3 regions of the Rossellomorea marisflavi genome follow, and region 1 is predicted to be linked to each of the others. Evidence: riboswitches for the same ligand, from Rfam matches in the RefSeq annotation. Region 1 holds a riboswitch; each other region holds the start of a gene.

Region 1 (7,866 bases):
TTATCCCTGTGTACGTTTTTTTACTTCTGCCGCTACCGAGGATCCTGGGGAAAGGCACCGTAGGGTTCTTAAGGTCGGTCAGTTCTACTCAATGGGGCCTGATGCTTATGGTGTTCGGCCTTAGCCATCTGGCCTATTTCCAAGTTGCGAGTCCCGAATACGGAGCCAATCTTGTCCTTTACCTTGTCATCCTTACGCAGGTGAGTGACATCGTTCAACATCTCGTTTCCATCTATGCCGGCCGCTTAAAGGTGGTTCCTACAGCGAATCCTGCCATCACATGGGAAGGATATATGGTGGCTTTACTGGTTACAACGGGCTTATCCTTTAGCCTCTACCCATATCTGACGCCACTGAATGAAACATTCGGCCTCTTGTCAGGCGTCATCATTGCGACAGGTGCCTTTATCGGAAGTCTTACGGTATCTGTATTGAAACGCGATCTTCTGATCGGAGACCGGCCGAAGTTCACTTCCCTGAAGGAAAGCTACTTGAACCGGGTGGACAGTCTGGCTTATACAGCACCCATTTTCTTTCACATCATCCGCTATTATTTTGATTTTATGTAAAAAAGAAGCTTGGAAGAGAATCCAGGCTTCTAGATTAAGAATGTTAACGATGGATGTGTATAACGGATTTAGTTGGCGATTTTCCTTCAGTTCTTTTGCATGTCCTGAATGGCGATGGCCAAATCTTCGTTTCCGAACAACTGGAGGACGCCCAGAAGGGTACTGTAGGGAATATCTGAGGATTCCTCTTTCGGGACCGTCAGCTCCATCATTTGTTTCAGGACAGGATTATCTCTCTGCTCCGGATACGCTTTGAGGTAAACGGCAACGGGATCAAGATCCTGATTCACGCACCATTGGGCAAATACCATCATCATCATATTTTCATCTTTTTGATAGTTTTCAATGATTTTCTTTTCCATTTCATTTCGTTCCATGAGATCACTCCTTAAAGCACCATTATAACCGAGAAAACATGGGGTTGAGAAGAGAATGGTGTGAAAGGGAGGGATTACGTGTATAATAGGGGTTTAGGAAAAGGTATGAAAGGAAGTTATGCATGGAGATTATTCAAATGAACGCAGAAGAGTTGAAAGACCCGACCGGAATCCTTCCGGGACAGCGGTATGAAGTCATGATTGAAATCGAAGTTCCGGAAGATGATGAATTATATACACCATCCGGAATGTATATAAAAGGCATTTACGTCAGGGAGGAAGCATCCTCCAAACTCGCTCAGTATTCTATCATCGAACGGGGTTCCGAAACCTACTTGGATTTTGCCCTTGAGGAAGAAGAAGAGCAGGCATTGGTTGCTTATTGTGACGAAAATATCTGATGTGAAAACACCCTTTACGGCCCTGGCTGCGGTAAAAGGGTGTTCTTTTTTTATGATAAGAAGGGGGTGTGGATGGAGAGGATTTCCTCCTGGGATTTCTTTTAAACGTTGTAATTTTTGGTCGATTTTTCCTGATATCATGTGCTATGATAAAGATATCTAAGTGCTAGCAGTTGCTATACTTCTGATGAAAGGTGGAGATAAATGTTGTCAAATCAAGGGAAGATGCAGCTTAATGTAAGGATTGACCCGGAAACGTCGGAGAAATTGGATGAGATTGTCGAATACTATCAAGAGAACACAAAAATCGGCCGTGTTTATAAAGGTGACGTGTTAAGCGATATCATACATAAATCGTATGACGTGATGCAAAAACAAAAAGCCATTCAAAAAAGGAAATATTAAGGGCTTTATGTCTGAAAGGAAAAGAGGAATCATGATGAACATTTCCACAGGGAAGCTCAAAGGTTCAGGCACGTCACCTTATGTGTGGGCCATTGCGTCGATTCTGCCGTTTTACTTCATTTTTCAATCTTCCTCCACCATGGAAATCATCACCGGTATCATCCTGACGATCATGTTTTTCATATCGTTGCGGTTTGCCTTCCTGTCGAGCAGGTGGCCGGTGTATTTGTGGACAGGGATCCTGATCGCCATTTCCATCACGATGACCGTGCAATTCAATTTTATCTATTTTGCCTTTTATATCGCCTATTACAATGGGAATATACGGAACCGGGCGGCGTTCCTGACGCTATATGTGGTGCATTTGGTCCTCACAACGGCATCGATCAATTATAAATTCGTCCTCCAGCATGAGGTTTTCCTCTCTCAGTTTCCTTTTATCCTGATCATTTGGATCAGTGTGATTCTGCTTCCTTTCAATATTTTCAATCGAAACAAACAAGGGCAGTTAGAAGAGCAACTCGAGGACGCCAATAAACGGATCTCGGAATTGGTGAAGCAGGAAGAACGGCAGCGGATCGCAAGGGATCTCCACGACACCCTGGGTCAGAAATTATCATTGATCGGATTGAAAAGTGATCTTGCCAGAAAGCTGGTTGAAAAGAATCCGGAGCAGGCGAAGAGCGAGCTCATGGATGTCCAGCAGACGGCACGGACGGCGTTGAGCGAAGTCCGGACACTCGTATCACAGATGAGGGGTATCCGGCTCGAGGATGAATTCATCCGGATCCGTCAGCTCTTGTCAGCTGCCGACATCCGGTTCATCCCTGAATACGAGGAACCGCTCCCCAATATATCGCTGTTCCTTGAGAATATCCTCAGTATGTGCCTGAAGGAAGCCGTTACAAATATCGTTAAGCATAGCGGCGCCACAGAGTGTACACTCAGGGTGGTGGAAAGCCATGATAGCCTTAGATTCGTTCTTTCTGATAACGGTAAAGGCATCCCTAAGGATTACCGCAAATCAAAAGGGAGCGGATTGATTGGAATCCGTGAGCGGCTCGACTTCGTGAACGGAGAGCTTGGAATCGAAGGAGAAGATGGCACCACTCTGACAATGATCGTGCCTAAAGTAATAAAAGATACAAACAGGGAGGGTTACAATTGATTTCAATCGTGATTGCAGAAGATCAGAGGATGATGCTGGGGGCCCTTGGTTCCCTCTTGAACCTCGAGGATGATATGGAAGTCGTAGGGATGGCAGGAGACGGGGAAGAAGCGCTCTCGCTCGTTCGGGAACTACGTCCTGATATATGCATGATGGATATCGAAATGCCCAAGATGACCGGCCTGGAAGCAGCAGAAAGACTGAAAGACACGGACTGCAGGGTCATCATCTTGACCACCTTTGCACGATCAGGGTATTTTCAACGCGCCCTGAAGGCAGGGGTGAAGGGATATCTTCTGAAAGATAGTCCCAGTGAAGAACTGGCTCAATCCATACGTCTCGTCATGGACGGTAAGAGGATGTTTGCACCAGAACTCATGGATGATGTCTATGGGGAAGAAAATCCATTGACCGATCGTGAGAAAGAGGTCCTATGGCTCGTCGCAGATGGGAAAAACACGCAGGAAATCGCCGATGAACTCAGTTTGAAGGCAGGGACCGTCCGCAATTATATCTCAACCATCCTTGAAAAACTAGGCGTGAAAAATAGGATCGAAGCCATTACCCAATCGAAGGAGAAAGGCTGGTTCAAGTGAGTTGTTTTTTTGCACTGAACAAAAATGATGATCCCCGACCTGAAACCACCCTTCACCATGGGTAGAACCGAAGGAACGGGTAGACAACTTGACCTGCTTACAACAATGATCAGAAAATCAAACGTATATAAAGTCCTTCTTTTCTTTCTACGGTAACTTCCACTTTTCACTACAGAGTGTTAGAAGCGGAAGCCAACTGACTCCAACGTGCCAAGCGGGCAGGGTGAAACCCTGCAAGAATGAGGAGGCTCACCGCACATCCCGTGGAAAGCGGTTGGCCGCAGCGAAGAGTACGGACTCCTACTTATCACATGCCAATCCAAAAACTAATAGAAATTATATAACGCCACACCTTTGAACGATTTTATAGGATAAAAGCAGTTTCTTCCTTGGATGGACTTGACAATCCATCTCTTCATGATAAGATAGCATCGAACTCAACTTACATATGACGATCCACTAGGGGGGCCCTTAATAGCGGCTGAGATTGAAGTGAAACTTCAAGACCCTTTGAACCTGATCTGGTTGATACCAGCGTAGGGAAGTGGCGCTTTGAGGGTATTTCCATCCGTTTTATATTCTCAAAAAGCCATTTTCCACCAACTATGTGGAAAATGGCTTTTTTTCGTTTCAGTGGATCGTCAGGAGGAGGAAAAAGAAATGAAGTTTTCAGAAGAATTACGGCTGGCTGCAGATGATTGCTGGGAAGCGAGTTTTCAACACCCTTTCGTACAGGGGATCGGAGATGGTTCCCTGCCGCTTGAGAATTTTAAATTTTATGTTTTGCAAGATTCCTATTACCTGACCCATTTTTCAAAAATGCAGGCACTGGGAGCTTCAAAAGCGGCCGATCTTCAAACTTCTGCCCGGTTGGCTGCACATGCACAGGCAACATTCGAAGCAGAGCTTTCTCTCCATGAAGGGTTTTCTAACAAACTCGGAATCACAGAAGAAGAAAAAGAGCGGTTCGTCCCATCTCCGACTGCGTACGCTTACGCTTCACACATGTATCGGTCTGCTCAGGTCGGTGACTTGGCTGATATCTTGGCTGCCTTGCTTCCTTGTTACTGGCTTTACTACGAGGTGGGAGAAAAGTTGAAAGGAAGCTCTCCGGAAGAGCCTATCTACCAGGAGTGGATCGCCACCTACGGAGGGGAATGGTTCAGGGAGCTGGTCGAGGAACAGATCCAACGGCTCGATGAACTGGCAGAGCGCGCAAGTTATGATCAGCGTGCTCGTATGAAGGAACTGTTCATCATGAGCAGCATCTATGAACTGCAGTTTTGGGAGATGGCTTTCACCCTTGAGCGGTGGCCCTTCCAGGAATTACTGACGACCGTCCGATCCGGAGCTGGAGCTTGATGGTGAGACCCCATCCGGAGTTTCACATCATCACTTCGGGAAAGCAGGTTCCGCGAGAGGTCATCCATATTTGTACTCGTGTGCATCACCTGGTGGATGCCATTCACCTGAGGGAAATCAATTGGTCATCACGCTGTTTATATGACACCATTATCGCCCTGCTTTCAACCGGGGTGCCTGCGGGGAAGCTCGTGGTCAATGATCGTGTAGACATAGCATTGTTGACGGGGGTTGAAAGAATTCAGCTGGGATCCCGGAGCGTCAAGCCATCCCAAATCAAAAAGGCATTCCCGACTATTAAAATCGGAGTCTCCGTTCATACCCCGGTCGAAGTAGAAGCGGCAAGGAAAGCAGGGGCAGACTCCGTCATCCTGGGGAATGTATACCGTACTGATTCTAAACCTGGAAAAGCCGGTATCGGTGTGGGTGCGATCAGCACAGTAAAGGATAGATTGCCCGTGGTTGGAATAGGTGGAATTACGCCGAACAACGCGGCTGAAGTGATCCGTGCAGGGGCAATGGGCATCGCCGTGTTGTCTGGTGTCTTTCTCAGCCGGGATCCGCTGAGAGCGGCCGAGGAATATCGATTATCTATAAAGGGAGCTGAAGTACTATGAAGCGTATCATTATTGTCGGTGGGGGTGTGATTGGTCTATCCATCGCCTTCGAGCTTGTGAAGAAGGGATGCAGCGTCACCCTTTTGGAAAAAGATACGCTTGCATGTAAAGCCACAGGTGCAGCAGCGGGAATGCTGGGGGTTCATACTGAAACAAGGGGAAACCCATCCATGACATCCCTTGCCAAAGAAAGTCGGAATCTCTTCCCTGACCTTGCTGATGAACTTCTGGACTGTTCAGGGGTCGATATCGGTTTAAAACAAAATGGAATGATCATCCCGGCTACGACCAACAGGGAACAGCACCTCCTCCGAGGGGAAGCGAATAGTCCTGAAGGAGTAATGGAGCACTTACGATGGCTGGAAGAAAGAGAGTTAAGGGAAATGGAACCATCCTTGTCCCATTCGTTCATTGGTGGTCTCTTTATTCCCCGTGACGGGAACGTTCTCGCACCGCGACTGTCCGAGGCCCTGTCTATATCGGCTGCAAGCAAGGGGGCGGTACTCCATGAAGGCACCGAAGTAGAATCCCTGATCATGGAAGGTGGAACAATCCTCGGGGTCAACACTTCGAGGGGTCGTCTTTACGGTGATGAGGTGGTGGTAGCGGGAGGGGCATGGAGCCAGCACATCCTGCGACGGTTAGAAATCGTCCTGGACGTGGTCCCGGTGAAAGGGGAATGCATTTCCTTGGTTCCTAAGGAAGGATGTCTGAACAGGACGATTGTGACAGATGACCTGTATTTGGTACCGAAAGCAGATGGCACTTTGACGATCGGGGCCACCGAACAAGAGGGATCATTCAATGAGGATGTATCTGCTGAAAGTGTTTCGAGTTTACTTGCCAAGGCATGCACCATAGCACCGGATCTTGCTGACGCAGTATGGAGAAAAGCCTGGGCAGGCACCAGGCCGAAAACATCTTCCCGGCTTCCATACATCGGTAGGGTTCCGGATGTGGAAGGACTGTCATTGGCGACAGGTCACTACCGGAATGGGATCCTTCTAGCCCCGATTACTGGCGTGCTGATGGCAGATTTACTGATTGATAAGGACTTTGAAAGGGGCTTGGGTCATGAATATACTTGTCAATGGAATAGAGACCATGATTCCGCATCATGTGAATTCGGTCGATGACCTTCTTATCCATCTTACGATCGGTGATCGTAGGGTGATTGTGGAGTGGAACAAACAGATACTGAAGAAGGATGAGCATGAGGATATTAAATTGAACGCTGGCGATCGGGTAGAGATCGTCCATTTTGTAGGAGGCGGATGACATGTTGAAGATAGGGATGTATGAATTTCAATCAAGATTGCTCCTCGGAACGGGGAAATATCCGGACCAAGAGATTCAGCGACAGGCGGTGGAAGCGTCCGGTGCAGAGATCCTCACTTTTTCAGTCCGGCGCTTGAACGTATTTGATCCCCCTGGAGAAAATGCCTTGGAAGAATCAGATCTCGGGCGTTTTACTTTACTGCCCAATACTGCCGGAGCGAAGGATGCCGCGGAAGCCGTCCGCCATGCGCAGCTTGCCAAGGCATCCGGTTTGTGTGACATGGTCAAAGTGGAAGTGATCGGATGTGAAAAGACCCTGCTACCGGATCCGTTGGAAACCTTGAAGGCATCTGAAGAACTGCTGAATCAGGGGTTCACGGTACTTGCCTATACGTCGGATGACGTCGTCCTTGCCAGAAGACTAGAGGAGCTTGGTGTGCATGCCATCATGCCTGGTGCTTCTCCGATCGGATCTGGTCAGGGGATTATCAATCCGCTGAATCTTTCCTTCATCATCGAACAGGCTCATGTACCCGTCATTGTCGATGCAGGTATCGGCTCACCTGCAGATGCAGCCAAAGCGATGGAGCTTGGAGCAGACGCCGTTTTATTGAACACGGCCGTTGCTCAAGCAGGTGACCCTGTGAAAATGGCAGAGGCAATGAAGCACGCGGTGTTATCTGGCCGACTGGGATACGAAGCGGGCCGTATACCAGAAAGGATCTACGCTACCGCAAGCAGCCCCTCGGAGGGACTGATGAAGTGAAGAGAGAAAGGTATTCCAGACAGATTTTATTCTCTCCCATCGGGGAACGGGGGCAGGATGCCCTGGGGGAGAAGCACGTCATCATTATCGGTGCCGGTGCGCTGGGATCTTCTGTCGCCGACATGTTGGCAAGGTCGGGTGTAGGGAAGCTCACCATCATCGACCGTGATTATGTGGAATGGAGCAATCTTCAGCGGCAACAGCTCTATACGGAGCATGATGCAGAGAATTCACTTCCAAAGGCGGCGGCAGCCGAACGCCGGTTGAAGCAAGTGAATTCACAGGTGGAAATCGAAGGGAGGGTCGGCGAAGTCACTCCCGGTATGC
Region 2 (7,866 bases), 1.8 Mb from region 1:
TCCCCTTTTACCACCTGACCTGCTGCCCCTTCATGATCCGTAATATCGACAGTGGTGTTCAATACTTCCCCCACCCGGCCCGATGATGCCTTCGCACGTGAAAAGCTAGTGATGATGAACGAGAAGATGGAGAACACCGATGAAATCCGGGTTACATAGGTGACAATGGCAACCACTTCCCCTACTTGTACTCCTCCAGCCGCAACTCGTTCACTGCCATGCCAAAGGATATACAGGAGGGCCATGTTCATAACGAGCATCAGTAAAGGCATGATGATTTCCATGAAGCGGAGGGCTGTCATCGTTCGATCCTTGAGGGAATCATTGGCTTCACCAAAACGGGATTCTTCATATTGCCCCCGAGTATATGCCTTGATCAGTCTCATGCCTGAGAGGTTCTCTTTCATGACTTCATTCACCCGGTCAAGACGGATCTGAACCTTCCCGAACAAGCCCCAGCCCTTTTTGAGGACCCAGACGAGGAATAGCCACAGCACAGGGATGATCACGAGCAGGATCAAGGTGAGCCTGGCATTCACCAAGAGGGCCATGATGGTGGACCCCACGACCAGGAGTGGAGCCCTCAGCATGATCCGGAGACTCATGAAAATGGTATTTTGAATCTGCCTGACATCATTGGTCATCCTCGTGATGAGGGAAGACGCGGGAAGGTGTTGAAAGCTCGATTTGGAGAATGACTGGACCTTTTCATAAAGGGCCCCTCTCAAATCATACCCGAAGCCCTGACTGGTATGGGCTGCGAAAAAAGAATTGGCGATGCCGGAGAGGAATGCGAATAAGGACATGGCCACCATGATGGCACCCCATTTCAGCACGAGATCCAGATCCCCGGTCATGACTCCGTCATCAATGATCTTCGCCATGAATAATGGGTTGAAAAGCTCCACAGCGAGTTCTGTGAGCATGAACAGCCACGCTACAGCCATGGCCATGCGATAAGGCTTCAGAAAATGTATGACCTTCATATGTACTCCCTTCATACCTGCGCCCGGATGTGGAGGAAACGCCGGCAATACCGAAATATCGTTCCTTTCATCATAGCGTGTTTTTTGATTGTACGGAAGCCGAAAGATTTGCCCAATGTCCTTTTTCTCTCCACCTGCGCCCCAATGCCTCAGTGACCCAGAATGAAACTTTCTTGACGTTGTTTTCGTATACTATTTTATCGTGCAACTGATAAGGGGGAGAAGCTATGGGCGAGACAGGCGATATCATGTTCGACGTCGTGCCGGTCCTAGTAGGGATAGGTTTCGTCGTTATATTAGGTGTTATCTTGATTCAGGTTTTCAAAGGTGTGGGCGAATGGAGTAGGAACAATCAGTCTCCGCGCCTGTCATCCAGGGCCGAAGTCGTGTCGAAGCGGACAGAGGTTCACGGCGGCGGCGGAGATTCGCGGGCACACACCAGCTATTACATGACATTTCAAGTGGAAAGCGGCGATCGGATGGAGATGCACGTCAAGGGCCCAGAATACGGCATGCTTGCAGAAGGTGACGAAGGACTCCTTACCTTCCAGGGCACTCGCTATCTCGGTTTCGAAAGGAAAAGCGAATAAGTAGGAAAAGAGGGTGCCGCGACCGGCACCCTCTTCTTCTCTATAATGTTTCATCTCATCCTGCGCGCAGAGGAACTGAGCTTTGCGTTTCGGATCACCTGATTGATGACCTCGGAGAAGACGAGACCGATTGCAATCGACCCTGAGATCATGAATGCTTTAGCTGCGAGGTTCATGGCCATATTGTAATCATTCTGGACAAAGTTCCTCATGGCATCATAAGCGATGCCCCCCGGAACAAGGGGGATGATCCCGGCAACACTGAAGATGATCACCGGGGTTTTGTACATCTTGGCAAATATCTGCGATACCACCGCCACGACGAACGAAGCCGCAAGCGTGGCAATGACGGTATCGATTTCAAAGGTGAACAGGACGATATAGATCATCCATCCGAGCATCCCGACGATGCCGCATTTGAACAGCGATTGCTTCGGAGCATTGAAGATGATTCCGAAAGCGGCAGCCGAAATGAAGCTCGTCACCATATGTTCAACAACAAACATCACTCTTCATTCCCCTTCCGTTACAACAATGTGAAGACAACCGCAACCCCGCCACCGATGGCGAACGCCGTCAGAAACGCTTCTGCCCCTTTGCTCAGGCCGGATACAAGATGACCTGCCATCAAATCCCTGACGGCGTTGGTGATCAACAGCCCCGGTACCAAGGGCATGACGGAGCCGATGACGATTTTATCCAGCTGATGCCCGATACCTGACTGGACGAATCCAAAGGCAAGCATGCCGATGATCAGACTAGCCAAGAACTCGGAGAAGAACTTGATCGGTACGACCCGTTGGAAATAGATCAGGCAGATGTAACCGACACCGCCCGTAATGGCTGCCGGGATAAAGTCATTCCAGGATCCAAGGAACATGATCAGGAAACAGCCGCTCGCAATGGTGGCTGCCAGGAGCTGAAGCTTGAACGGATAGGAAAGATCCGATTCATCCAGCTTCTCAAGCGCATGAAAGGCCTCTTCCACAGACAGATGCCCTTTGCTGATCTGCCTGGAGAGGCTATTGACGAGCGTCACTTTCTCAAGGTCCGTGGAGCGCTCGTTGATCCTGATCAATTTCGTCTTGGTCGGTTCTTCTGTTTCAATTGAAAAGATGATACCCGTGGGCGTCACATAACTGTGGGATTCCTTGATCCCGTAGGAGGCTGCGATCCGCATCATGGTATCTTCCACCCTGTACGTTTCAGCGCCGCTTTGCAGCATGATTTTCCCTGCAAGGAGGCATACCTCCATGATATCGTATCTTCGCATCATTTTTGCTTCCATAGAATCTCTCCACACGATTGATTTAAGAATAGGTTTAGTTTAAAGGAAAGGAATTATGTTCGCAATGAGGACTCATCATCGTTCTTTATCGAAGAGGGTCCGCCGTCTGTGACGGAACTTTTTTTCCTGAGGGGCTTCCACTTCCATTTATAGAGGACATATACGACCGTGGCAGCGATGATAGCGCCGACCACGAGGTTTTGATAATGATCGATTGTACGCATGACGGTTTCAGGATCTCCTCCGTAAAATTTCCCGAAACTGAGAAGGAGGAAGGTGGAGGGCGTGATCCCTAGCATGGTGAGGAAGGAATAGAGTTTCACATCCATCTTGGACATCCCTGCAACAAATGGGACGACATTCCCCAGATGCAGAGGACTCGCGATCGCCACGCTCCAAATGCCATACTTCGTGAACTGATCCTGTGCAGACCGAAGCTTTTGCCTGCGTTCAGGGCTGAGGCGTGCCTCCACCCTTTCACCGAGCTTATAACTAAGGAAGTAAGGGATATAGCTCCCTAAGACGTAGAGGGCACTTCCTGCAAAAGAGACGAAAAAGAGCTCAAGCCACGATAGTTCCAACAAGAACCCGACGGTCACGATGAATAACGTACCTACAAATGGGAAGGCACTCCCTTCGATGAAGAGGGAGAGGAGAATCCCCCACACCCCCCAATCCTGGGCAGCCTCCAGCATATATTCCGTCATGATCACCCCTCCTTCCATAGTCCTATTCCTGTTCATTTACCCCTGCTCTCCCCAAGCGAAACCCCCGCCAGCACAATAGAAAAAGACCGGCCTCGGCCGATCTTCACACTCACGCAGCTTTACGATTGACGGAACGTCCATCCTCGACTTTGACAAGTCGGGGTGCTGTAGCCACCAGCGCGCATAAAACAATGGCGCAAAGTATCGCCGAACCGAGCATCGAAGCTCCGTTGGCAGCAAATGAAAACAGAATCGGCGACAGGTTATCCGGCGCCAAATATCCGAAGAAGAACACACCCGCAATGAAATGCCAGAAATAACGGGCCACGCTTCCGACCAAAATAGCGAGAAGCATCCAACTCAGCAGCCCCTTCTTCCTCCCATCGCGCACAGCGCTCTGGATCCGGCTGCTGAATAGTCCAGCCCCACCGATAAAGGCGAAAGCCACGAAATACTCAAGGAAGACCTGTACCGGATGAACGACCCAGGCTTCCCCGAGGGCGACCTGTAACAATCCCCAGATGAACCCGGCCAGGGTGGCAGCCTTGAAGCCCCTTCTGAATGCCAACAGGAAGATCGGCACCATGGCCACATTGAAAGAAATCGACGGTGTGAGCTTGATGGATGGAATCAGATCGACCACGACGGCCAGGGCCGCCATGATCGCCACTTCGATCAAGACGATGAGCTTCATATTCTTCATAAAAAAAATCCCCCTTTTCTATGAACGAAACCATTAGGGAGAATGTATGTACAACAAGGCAGAAAACTACCTTCCACATCCCTACGCTAGTGCTAACTAACAGGTTCAAAGGGTCAGAACGGATCAACCGTTCACTCTCAGCAAAAAGGCTCCCCTTGTGGTTACGTTTATGAAATTGATTACCTGTCCATTATAACGGAAGAGCGGGAAAAGGGCAAAATCATTCTGGTGCAGGCTCCAACGGATCATGGCGGATGAAGATCGGCATGGCTTTCGGAGTGACCATGAAGCCATACCGCTTCCCCTCCCCGTCTTTATACGCTACGGAGTAGTCGCCGAGCTGCGGGGAATATTCGACTGAATCATAGGATAATTTCAAATGCTCATACTTAAAGTTGATATACACGTTGGTCGCGATGCGCGCCGTGACGTGCTGTACTCCAGGAATCTGGTTTGCTGTCACGAAAAGGATTGCAACCAAAAGAATGCTCAGTGTCTTCTTCGACTCGGCGATCAGCTTCATTCCATCCCCTCCAACCAGTTCTTTCATACTAAATGAATCCCTTTATAGTATAGTATAAAAGAATCTGAATGATATGACAAAAAGATTCACCGATAATAGGTCTTTTGACTCTTTTTTCAGATAGTCCGACACCATTCGTGGTAAAGCGACCATGACAAGCATGTAAAAAGCACCCTGAAATTTCAGGGTACTCTCTCTCAACCCAATGATACGTCCAGGATCATCATGACCACGAACCCTGCCATCAGACCCAGGGTGGCGAGATCTGTGCTTCCTGAAGATTGGGATTCCGGTATCAACTCCTCGACAACGACGAATATCATGGCCCCTGCCGCGAATGCCAAGGCATACGGAAGGAGCGGCTGGATCATCAGCACGGCTGCCGCTCCGATGACTGCCGCAATGGGCTCTACGATGGCAGACATCTGACCGTAGTTGAAAGCCCGCCTTCGGGACATCCCTTCTCCTCTGAGAGGAATGGATAATGCTGCCCCTTCCGGCATATTCTGAATCCCGATTCCGATGGCAAGACCGATGGCCCCGATCAGGGTCGCATCGCCAAGGCCGAGTGCCGCAGCCCCGAATGCCACCCCGATGGCAAGGCCTTCCGGAATATTATGAAGCGTGATGGCAAGGAATAAGAGCGTGGATTTCTTGAACTTCGTCGGTGGTCCCTCCGCCTTTTCCGATGCATTCCCGAGATGCAGATGGGGGACGACAAAATCCAGGAGTCGGATGAAAAGTCCTCCAAGAAGGAAACCGACTGCCGGTGCAAGCCACGGAATCTGCCCGTTCTGCTCGCTGAACTCGATGGAAGGAGCAAGAAGGGACCAGAAGGACGCTGCAATCATGACCCCCGCAGCAAAGCCAAGCATCATATTCAATGTATGTTTCTCAATCTTTCTGAAAAAGAAGACCGCAGAGGCCCCCAATGCTGTAAGTCCCCAAGTCACCGTTCCTCCGAAAAGCGCCTGTAGAGCAGGATTAAGTCCGCCTAACCAATCAAGGAACATGAAGCTCTCCCCTTTCGTCCTCTATCATCATTCCCTTTTCGACGTTACCCATTCTTCCCTATGTATATGCCTATAGCTGCAAATGGTGTTATACGAATGAATTTCCGCGCATGGCAAAAAGCCGGAAACGCCTAAAGACGTTCCGGCTCATTTCGACCGTTGATCAGCCATTTCCAACAAACAAGATTGACCGCAGTGACAATCACCGCATACCCATAGATCCCAAAAGGTATCTTGAGTACCAGGTAATGCAGACCCGCCAGTGCTCCCCCCACGAAGAAGAAGGGGATGATTTTAAGGGTTTCGCTCTGGGCCATCCCCTCGAAACTTTCTGAAAAAGGAAGAACCCGATTCATCCACAGGCTGCATAGGACCGTCGTGATACACACAACCATGAAGATGACGAAAAGATCCGGTATGATTACAGGCCCATAGAGGAAGATGCATGCAAGGGTCAGAATCATGTATACCGGAAGAAACAGCTTCACAAGGAATGCTTTCAATGTCCCTCTGTAGACCGAGTCCACCCGTGTCACAGGAGCTACCCTGTAGATCCAGGACCCTTTATGCCTTCCGGAATAATTCAGCATCATCACGACGGACGGGGCAACGATGAGACTGGCATAGACAGCCAGATATGATTTACTTCCAGGAAGATCCGAGATGGAAAGGTCTGGCCTTGTGAAAATAAAGAGAAACGGGAGGATCAGGGCGAAGCCCAATGAAGGATAGACTTTGAGCTTGAAATCCCTCTCCGTCCTCATCATTTTTTGGGCAAATCGGTAAAACGCACGTTCCTCCTGATTCCGGCAAAGCAACTTAAGGAAACGATCACTTTTCACCCTCCTCTTCCTTCCTCCAGCTTGGGCCGAGAGCTTATGAAGATTGCGCTCGAACTGGGGAAGTGCCTTGATGTAGATGACCAGTGCGGCCAGGGGAACCAGCACGAAGAGAATGGTCATGATCAGTACCACTGCGGAATGATTCCCGTTGAGGACGTATTCAAACGGTGCACCGAACCAAAGGGGCGGAATCAGCACCGTCCACCACTCCGGTGAAAAAGAAACATTCACATCCACGAGATCAAATGCCCTTGCCGCCAGCTGATAGGCTATCGCAATCCCGACAGAGAGACCGATCTGGACATAATTGATCATATCCTTCAGCTTCTCACCATCAAAAAACTTCAGAACATAATAATACATCAGAGCCGTCATGGCCAGGATGAGAAGATCGAGAAGCACGATACCAACCAGGAACAAAAGGAAAAAGATAAACCCATTCAAGAAGAACGAAGCCGCAAGCGGAATGACCGTCAGTGCTCCGGTCAGGAAGAACAGGTAAAAGAATACATGTAAAGCCTTCGCCATCGAGATATCCTTCCGCTGGACCGGTTTGGTGAAAAGGATCGTGGAATCGCGCACATCGAGGATCACGACCGAAAAATCAGAGATCATCGATGTGCTTGTCATGAAGAAGATGACGGAGAATATCAGCGTCATTTGAAACAGATACATATCCCCAAAGAACAGGATCGGAAGCAGGATCAATCCATATAAGGCATACACCCAGAGGGATTTGATGAACCGATTCCCGTCCTTTTCATTTTTCACCTTTCCCTGCTGGAAGATGGTGGGCACCCTCCTGCCGTCCATGGTCCACTTCATCTGGAGGATCTTATGGATGACAGGATAATCAAAGCCGAATATTGCGAACAAACCCTTGAATGCATCAAGGACCTTCAGGGTCGGAAATGTCCTCATCACTACACTCCCCTTACGACCGAAACGATCTCAGACGCCGTTTCCTTATGCTCGGTGAAGCCAGTCAGCTGATTGAATATTTCCTCGAGGGAACCTTCGAGATTCTGATTCTTCAACTCTTCAAAACTTCCATTCGCTGCGACCGTCCCTTGATGAAGCAGGATGATGCGACTGCTGATCTTCTCGACAACATCCATGATGTGGGAGGAATAAAAAATCGTCTTGCCCTCCGCAGCAAGCTGCGCCAGCAGTTCTTTGAAGATCATCACGGAATTGGCGTCGAGACCATTGAT
Region 3 (7,866 bases), 840 kb from region 1:
ACCTGTATGTCGATCGCCAGCTTGGTAAGGGGGAAGAATGGTGGGGATTCATCAACAGCGCCTTCTTTATCGGCCTGCTTCTTGCATCCATCGTCATCTTCCGCTATCACGGGCTGTTCAGCAGAAAGCGGGCATCGATTCTTCCACTGACCATCATTATGACATCGATCATCACCCTTTTCTTTGCCTGGAATGAACTGGCCATTTTGGCCCTCGTCCTTTCTCTGTTGTTCGGTTTATTCGATCAGCTGAAAACGATCATACTCCAGACGTATCTTCAGGAGAGTGCACCACCAGATGAATTGGGCAAAATCTATGCAGCCCAGGGAACGTTGACGACCTTGCTGTTCGGTCTTTCTTCCGCAGGTGCAGGTTTACTCGTGGAGAAATGGTCGATACCGGCGGTCTTCACTGTCTCAGGTATCCTTCTTGCTCTTTCAATCATTCCGATGACGGTATTCTTGAAGAATGAATAAGCTTCACCCACGTGTCGTGTCGGCACGTGGTTTTTTCGTCTCTCAGAGGTCAATTGCTCCCAGTTCCTTTCATCAAATGGCCGACCTTATCATACAGTTAGATAAGAGTGATATTAAGGGGGATGGCGATGAATTTAGAGGAACAGCGACAGTTGCAGTATGCAATCGCTGAAATTACCGAGATTGCTTCTGGATTTGGATTGGACTTTTACCCAATGAGATACGAAATTTGTCCTGCCGACATCATTTATACATTCGGTGCTTACGGGATGCCGACCCGTTTCTCCCATTGGAGCTTCGGCAAGCAGTTCCATAAAATGAAGCTTCAGTATGATCTGGGGCTGAGCAAAATTTATGAGTTAGTCATCAATTCGGATCCATGCTATGCCTTCCTGCTCGATTCGAATGCTTTGATACAGAATAAATTGATTGTCGCTCATGTGCTTGCACACTGTGATTTCTTCAAGAACAATGTGAGGTTCCGAAACACGAAGCGGGATATGGTCGAGAGCATGTCGGCGACGGCGGAGCGCGTGAGACAGTATGAAATCGAACACGGGAAGCAGGAGGTGGAGAACTTCCTTGATGCAGTTCTTGCAGTGGATGAACATATCGATCCTTCCCTTATGCGGCCAAATCTTTCATGGACGATGGATGATGTGGAATGGGTAGAGGAAGAATCGGCCCCTGTCACACCCTACGATGATCTTTGGTCCCTGGATGAAAAGCCAAAAAAGATCCAGACGAAAAAGGTGAAAAAGAAATTCCCGCCTCAACCCGAAAAGGATATCCTGCTCTTCATTGAACAGTACAGCCGTGAGCTTACCGATTGGCAGCGTGATATCTTGACGATGATGAGGGAGGAGATGCTCTACTTCTGGCCACAGCTCGAAACGAAAATCATGAATGAGGGCTGGGCTTCCTATTGGCATCAGCGCATCATCAGGGAAATGGACCTCACATCGGGTGAATCCATCGAGTTTGCCAAGTTGAATGCAGGGGTCGTCCAGCCGTCACGGACTCAGATCAACCCTTATTACCTCGGCTTAAAGATCTTTGAAGATATCGAGGACCGCTATGATCATCCGACAGAGGAGATGAAGAAGCGGGGTGTGAAGGAAAACTCGGGAAGGGAAAAAATGTTTGAGGTGAGGGAGATCGAATCCGACATCTCATTCCTGAGGAATTACCTTACGAAAGACCTCGTGACAAGGGAGGATATGTATCTCTTCCAAAAGCAGGGTAAGGACTACAAGATCGTAGACAAAGAGTGGACCCATGTAAGGGATCAGCTTGTCGGGATGAGGGTGAACGGTGGATTCCCATACATCACAGTCGATGACGGAGATTATATGAAGAGCGGCGAGCTGTACCTGAAGCACTGGTTTGAGGACGTGGAACTCGATATTAAATATTTGGAGAAAGTCCTTCCCTATCTTCATCAGCTTTGGGGAAGACCGGTCCATATGGAAACCCGGGTGGAAGGAAGGAATATGCAGTTCACCTATGATGGTCGGAGCGTACAGAGAAAATACCTATAAGAGATTGGGACAAAACAAAAAAGATCATGACGAACAATATCAGTATGGTTTCTTTATACCGCTCATGATTTCCTTGCAAGACTGCGCGCGGGTAGCCCGTGAGCCTTCTCGGCAAGCCTGCGGGGTCTCACATCCGCTACTCTTCCCGCTGGAGTCTTCGTCTTGCACTCCAATCAATCGCTAGGAACCAGTAAATAGTAATGGTCATGAAACAAATCAAAAACCCGAACGATCTCAGGCAGGATCGTTCGGGTTTTACTATGACTAAAACACTCTTGTCTCAGCCTCTTTTTCCATATCATCATGCACAGACCGACCTGGATTTTTGTTCTAAAACCATGTCCTCCTTTATAAAATGAATCAAGGAGGCGATTGTATGGCTGAAGTCGAAGTATTCATTGGAGACCTGGAAGATCCTGCTTTTCAGTATGAAGGCGGTGATTGGAATCATAATTATCCGAAAAGGATCAGTCCGTTCCTTCCTGATGGATCCGATCTTTTCTACAAGATCTTGGATGGTATTTACAAAAAAGAGTTGGTGGGAAGACAAACGGATTGGGGAAGCCACACGTGCCTGCTCTATCCTTATGAAATGATCCAGGTGCTGTCGGGTCATTACGCCCATAGGAGAAAAGGGGAAGATGTAGAAAGACTGTTCAGGATGATACTGGATCTTGATCCGGGAATCCAATACGGGCTGGTAGCCTGTGAAATGGGGTAAGGTGAATCTTTTCACTTAGTGGAAAATCAACCTCTAATAAGTTCGGAGAGATGAAGGGATATTTTACTCCACCAACCAATATTGCTTGGTTTGAAACCTTCCATGATTGGGGTATACACCTCAATTGGAGGGGTTGAAAATGTTACACCAAGAAAATGAACTGAGTACAATCAAAAATTCAAAAAAAGATTTCTACATTCAACAGCTCTTGCGAATCGGAGTTTATAAATATAAAGATAAACAGCTGTATGAATTGCCAATGGGAGAGCTTCAGGAAGTGTATCTCGACTTCTATGTAGCTCCTGATATTAGGAGGAAATAAAAATGACGATCTGTAGAGATCGTCATTTTTATTTTCGGTTCTCGTCTTATGCTTGTCGCCTCAGAACGAGCCCCCTTCGCTTTTCTTCTTGTCTAGCTCCGGCGGGTTGACCCTCGAGGTCATAAGTCAAGAACCCCAAAAGGTAAAGAGCGCCTTTCAGGGTTCTCGTCTTATGCTTGTCGGGTCAGAACAACCCCCCTCCGCTTTTCTTAAGGTACTTCGTGGCCCATTGAGGCGTGGAGGATTTCGAACCACTGGTCGTGGTTTAGGGTGATGTTCAGTGAGTTGATGGCTGATTGGATTCGTTCTTTTTTGCCTGAACCGACGATCGGCATGATGCGGGCAGGATGGGTGAGAAGCCAAGCATAAAGGATTTCGTCGATTCCGTTGGCGTCTGTTTCGCCCTGTACTTTTTCAAGTGCAGCACGCAGGCGGTCGGCTTTTTCATCGCCTTGCTTGAAGATGGCTCCTCCAGCAAGAGGTGACCAGGCCATTGGCGGCACCTTCTTCTCCTGACAAAGGTTCAACGTGCCGTCTTCGATGTTTTCAAGCTCGTAAGCAGATAGTTCAATCTGGTTAGTCACGAGAGGGAACGGAAGATGTGCCTGCAACATGGACCACTGGTGATGTTTGAAATTCGAGACACCGAAATGTTTGACCTTACCGGCGTCTTTTAACTGAGTGAAGGCGTCTGCTACTTGTTCCGGATCCATGAATGGATCGGGACGGTGAATCAACAGGACATCGATAAAGTCAGTTGACAGGTTCTTGAGTGACTGATCCACAGATTCAAGGATATGGGATTTCGATGTATTGTAATGGTGGGTACGATGCTGCGGTCGTTGTTCGGAAGGAATGACGATTCCGCATTTAGTGACGATCTCCATCTGGTCCCGCAAAGAAGGCTTCAGTGAAAGGGCCTCTCCGAACAGCTCTTCACATTTGTACGAACCGTATAGATCTGCGTGATCAAATGTCGTAATGCCTTGTTCAAGATCATGCTCGATCAATGAAAGGGTTTCTTCTTTTGTATAATCCCAGTCTGCAAGTCTCCAAAAACCATGGATGATCCTTGAGAAACTTAGGTCTTCTGTGATTTTGATTCTTTCCATCGCGCATTCCTCATTTCATGCAATTGGTATGTATGGTGGTTAGGCAGTCATACTAATGAATATCTTACTACACAGACGGGTGGAACACGAAATGCTAGACCTTATTAACGCATTTTTTTCTGAAGAAGATGCAGAAGAGTTCAAGGTGAAAAAGATAAGTGAAAGCGTGTGGGTTGCTCATGGTCCCGAGGGCATCTTTTATATCAAGCGGAGGACGGAGTTGAAGTTGGAAGAGAAGCTCACCTCCTATCTTCATCAGCGGTCCGTCCGGGTGGAGATGCCTCATCCCGCAAGACATGGGGGAAACATGTTCTGGGCGGATGGATGCGGGTACGCCTTATACGCATGCATTCCCGGAATCCGACCGGGATGGGAAGTTCCGATCATGTCAGCTGTCGGAAACACGTTGGCCAAGCTTCATTCAAGTTTCATGCACTTTCCGTTCAAAGGAGTCAAAACGTGGGATATCTCCCTTCATACGTGGGAGTGGATCCTTCAATCCGGCCATTCACCTGTTGCCAGGTGGGCGCGGACCGTTGTGAAGCAATTTTGCAGTTTGGACCTTGAACGAGGAAAGCAGCTGGTGCACGGTGATGTTCACCCCGGGAATCTCCTAGTCGATGAAGAAGGGGATGTTGGCATCATCGACTTTCAGCGGCTTCGTGTCGCCAACCGCATGGCTGACATTGCTTATTTCTGCGCACACCTCATCATTCACAACGGTATATCATGGCCGTTGATCACCGCATTCTTAAAGGGGTACGGTGCTGAGTCAACATTCAGGGAAGGAGACGGTGCACGATTCATGCATCATCTTACCATGTTCATCGTTCAATATACCTTTTATCTACGTAAGGAACCCTTCGCTGCATTTTCCCAGCTCATAGAGGTATCCGAAGCGGTTGAAGATCTGATGTCCCCTTCAAGTAATGCTTGAAAACCATAAGATACTATGGCAAAGTAGGAATGAAAGATAACGCCCGATATCGTGATTATTGTAGGGGGACCGGTGTGGCCGGTTGAGAGTGCATCCATCAGATGCTGACCCTTTGAACCTGAACTGGCTCATACCAGCGTAGGAAACAGATCGTAGACAGAATTCTTGTTTAATGATGCGTCCTAGGCCCATGAGCCTCGGGCGTTTTTTTCTGTACATATTTTGTGAAGGGGCGTATGCATCTTGAGAAAATGGCTCATGGTCGTAAGTTCAATCCTTCTGCTGACTGCTTGCAGTGCAGGAGGAGCTGAAAAAGACAAGCTCAAAAAAGTATCGGTCGTCCTTGATTGGACTCCGAATACGAACCATACCGGTTTGTATGTGGCAAAAGAAAAAGGATATTTTGAAAAGCAAGGACTGGATGTCGACATCATCATGCCAGGAGAGGCTGGTGCTGACCAACTGGTGGCATCGGGAAAGGCGGACTTTGGTGTAGGGTATCAGGAAGGTGTCACACAGGCAAGGGTACAGGATGTACCGATCGTCTCGATTGCTGCCATCATCCAGCATAATACATCCGGATTCGCAGCTCCGAAGGACAAAGGGATCACCAAGCCTGAAGATTTCGAAGGCAAGACCTACGGTGGATGGGGTTCTCCCGTAGAGGAAGCCGTCATGGGCTCGATCATGAAACAGGAAGGAGCCGACGTGAAGAAGGTCAACTTCGTGAATATGGGGGACACAGACTTCTTTACGGCTGTAAAAAGGGATATCGACTTTGCCTGGATCTTTTATGGCTGGACGGGAATCGAAGCCGAACTCCGGGGGGAAGAACTTGATATGATGTATGTCAAAGATTACTCGGATAAGCTTGATTACTATACTCCTGTCCTCACGACGAACGAATCCCACATAAAGGATGATCCTGACACGGTCAAAGCATTCCTGAAGGCAGCAACGGAAGGATATGAGTACAGCATCGAACATCCGGATGAAGCAGGCAAGATCCTTCTGAAAGAAGCACCCGACCTTGATGAAGAGCTCGTCATGAAAAGCCAAGAATGGCTTGCGGCGAAGTACAAAGACGATGCGGAGAGATGGGGAGAGCAGAAAGCGGAAGTATGGAAGAACTACGCTGATTGGATGTTCGATAATGGACTTCTGGAAAAGAAACTTGATAGTCAAAAAGCCTACACAAATGAATTTTTACCTGGAGAGTGAGTATAAATGGCAAATGCATTGGTCAGTATTCAAATCATCCCGAAAACAAAGAATGGTGAAGATGTCATCCCTTATGTGGACGACGCGATCGCAGTCATAGAAGAATCAGGAGTGAACTATGAAGTGAATCCTTTAGAAACGACAATGGAAGGTGAACTCAGCGAGTTGTTCAAGATCGTGGAGCGCATGAATGAGAAGATGATCACGAGGGGAAGCGTGAATGTCATCTCTCAGATCAAGGTTCTCTATCAGCCTCAAGGCATCGAGATGACGGATCTTACCGGTAAATACCGTTCATGATGAACGGAATAAGGAAGGGATGGCGGCCGGTTTCGGCCCTCATCCTTTTATTCATCTTCTGGCAGGTGGCGGTGACGGTGTTCACCATCCCCCAATGGTTGCTGCCATCCCCTATGAAGGTTGTTTCCGAAGGCTTGGCCTCCTGGGACTCCTTCCGTATCCATCTTACTTCGACAGTCGGGCTCTCCGTTTCCGGGTTCTTGATCGGATGTGCGGCGGGTATCGCTGTGGCTGTCACACTGCATCTTCTTCCAGGGGTGAGGGAGGCAGTCTATCCGCTGATGATCTTATCGCAAAACGTCCCCATCATCGTCCTTGCACCTCTACTGGTCATATGGTTCGGTTTTGGCCTGCTGCCTAAATTCCTGGTAATCACGCTTGTGTGCTTCTTTCCGATAGCGGTTTCCACCATGGACGGGTTCAGACAGACGCGACGCCAATATATTCACTATATGAAAATGGCGGGTGCCGCCAAGGGGCAGATCTTCAGGAAGGTGGAATGGCCACATGCCCTTCCATCCATCTTTTCAGGTCTGAAGATTGCGGCTACATACAGCGTCATGGGAGCCGTTATTTCTGAGTGGCTTGGTTCTCAGAAAGGAATTGGCGTCTATATGACGCTTGCTTCCTCGGCATTCAGGACCGATCGTGTATTCGTGGCGATCTTCGCCATCATGATCTTGAGCTTGTTGTTTTTCAGCATCATCGTCCTGCTGGAACAATGGTGTGTGAAAGGGAAGAAGGAGGAATTGAAATGAGCGAGCTTCACATCACGTCATTATCGAAACACTTCGATCACCAACCTGTCCTACAAAATTTATCCCTTCAGGTTGAAGAAGGGGAGTTCGTCTCTATCCTTGGCCCTTCAGGAAGCGGAAAAACTACGCTCTTCCATTTGATCGGTGGGATGATGGAGCCGGAAGAAGGCTCCATTGTTCTCAACGGGGAGAAGATCAACGGTAAGAGTGGCTTCATCAGCTATATGCCGCAGGATCACGCGTTATTACCTTGGAGAACGGTTCTCGGAAATGTGATCCTGGGTCAAGAGATTCATGGGAGGAAGGACGAGGCACGGGCAAAAGAGTGGATCGCGCGCGCCGGCCTCTCGGGTTATGAGGCGGCGTATCCCGATGAACTATCCGGTGGGATGAAGCAAAGGGTCGCGTTCATCCGGGCCCTGATGAGTCCACAATCCCTGCTGTGCCTTGATGAGCCGTTCTCCAGTCTGGATGAGTT

The links. A riboswitch is a leader RNA that binds a small molecule or an ion and turns the genes downstream of it on or off. The one in region 1 is predicted to bind thiamine pyrophosphate.
Region 2: another riboswitch for thiamine pyrophosphate. It lies ahead of thiT (energy-coupled thiamine transporter ThiT); the one in region 1 lies ahead of tenA (thiaminase II).
Region 3: another riboswitch for thiamine pyrophosphate. It lies ahead of K6T23_RS07795 (ABC transporter substrate-binding protein); the one in region 1 lies ahead of tenA (thiaminase II).

The regions. Positions count from the first base shown of each region.
Region 1 covers NZ_CP081870.1:2,292,335-2,300,200, reverse strand. The annotation lists gene K6T23_RS12030 (phosphatidate cytidylyltransferase) at 1-569, shown strand, start outside; gene K6T23_RS12025 (hypothetical protein) at 656-946, opposite strand; gene K6T23_RS12020 (DUF6509 family protein) at 1,069-1,347, shown strand; gene K6T23_RS12015 (hypothetical protein) at 1,552-1,752, shown strand; gene K6T23_RS12010 (sensor histidine kinase) at 1,784-2,920, shown strand; gene K6T23_RS12005 (response regulator transcription factor) at 2,917-3,516, shown strand; TPP riboswitch at 3,968-4,076, shown strand; gene tenA (thiaminase II) at 4,177-4,878, shown strand; gene K6T23_RS11995 (thiamine phosphate synthase) at 4,878-5,495, shown strand; gene thiO (glycine oxidase ThiO) at 5,492-6,631, shown strand; gene thiS (sulfur carrier protein ThiS) at 6,615-6,773, shown strand; gene K6T23_RS11980 (thiazole synthase) at 6,775-7,539, shown strand; gene K6T23_RS11975 (ThiF family adenylyltransferase) at 7,536-7,866, shown strand, end outside.
Region 2 covers NZ_CP081870.1:442,462-450,327, reverse strand. The annotation lists gene K6T23_RS02395 (ABC transporter ATP-binding protein) at 1-986, opposite strand, end outside; gene K6T23_RS02390 (DUF2500 domain-containing protein) at 1,214-1,576, shown strand; gene K6T23_RS02385 (threonine/serine exporter family protein) at 1,627-2,082, opposite strand; gene K6T23_RS02380 (threonine/serine exporter family protein) at 2,103-2,864, opposite strand; gene K6T23_RS02375 (DedA family protein) at 2,918-3,571, opposite strand; gene thiT (energy-coupled thiamine transporter ThiT) at 3,681-4,274, opposite strand; TPP riboswitch at 4,336-4,440, opposite strand; gene K6T23_RS02365 (hypothetical protein) at 4,495-4,797, opposite strand; gene K6T23_RS02360 (ZIP family metal transporter) at 4,995-5,810, opposite strand; gene K6T23_RS02355 (hypothetical protein) at 5,942-7,573, opposite strand; gene K6T23_RS02350 (ABC transporter ATP-binding protein) at 7,576-7,866, opposite strand, start outside.
Region 3 covers NZ_CP081870.1:1,452,256-1,460,121, forward strand. The annotation lists gene K6T23_RS07765 (MFS transporter) at 1-476, shown strand, start outside; gene K6T23_RS07770 (SpoVR family protein) at 605-2,017, shown strand; gene K6T23_RS07775 (hypothetical protein) at 2,394-2,738, shown strand; gene K6T23_RS07780 (Fur-regulated basic protein FbpA) at 2,878-3,060, shown strand; gene K6T23_RS07785 (aldo/keto reductase) at 3,270-4,172, opposite strand; gene K6T23_RS07790 (phosphotransferase enzyme family protein) at 4,264-5,109, shown strand; TPP riboswitch at 5,162-5,271, shown strand; gene K6T23_RS07795 (ABC transporter substrate-binding protein) at 5,353-6,330, shown strand; gene K6T23_RS07800 (thiamine-binding protein) at 6,337-6,630, shown strand; gene K6T23_RS07805 (ABC transporter permease) at 6,627-7,388, shown strand; gene K6T23_RS07810 (ABC transporter ATP-binding protein) at 7,385-7,866, shown strand, end outside.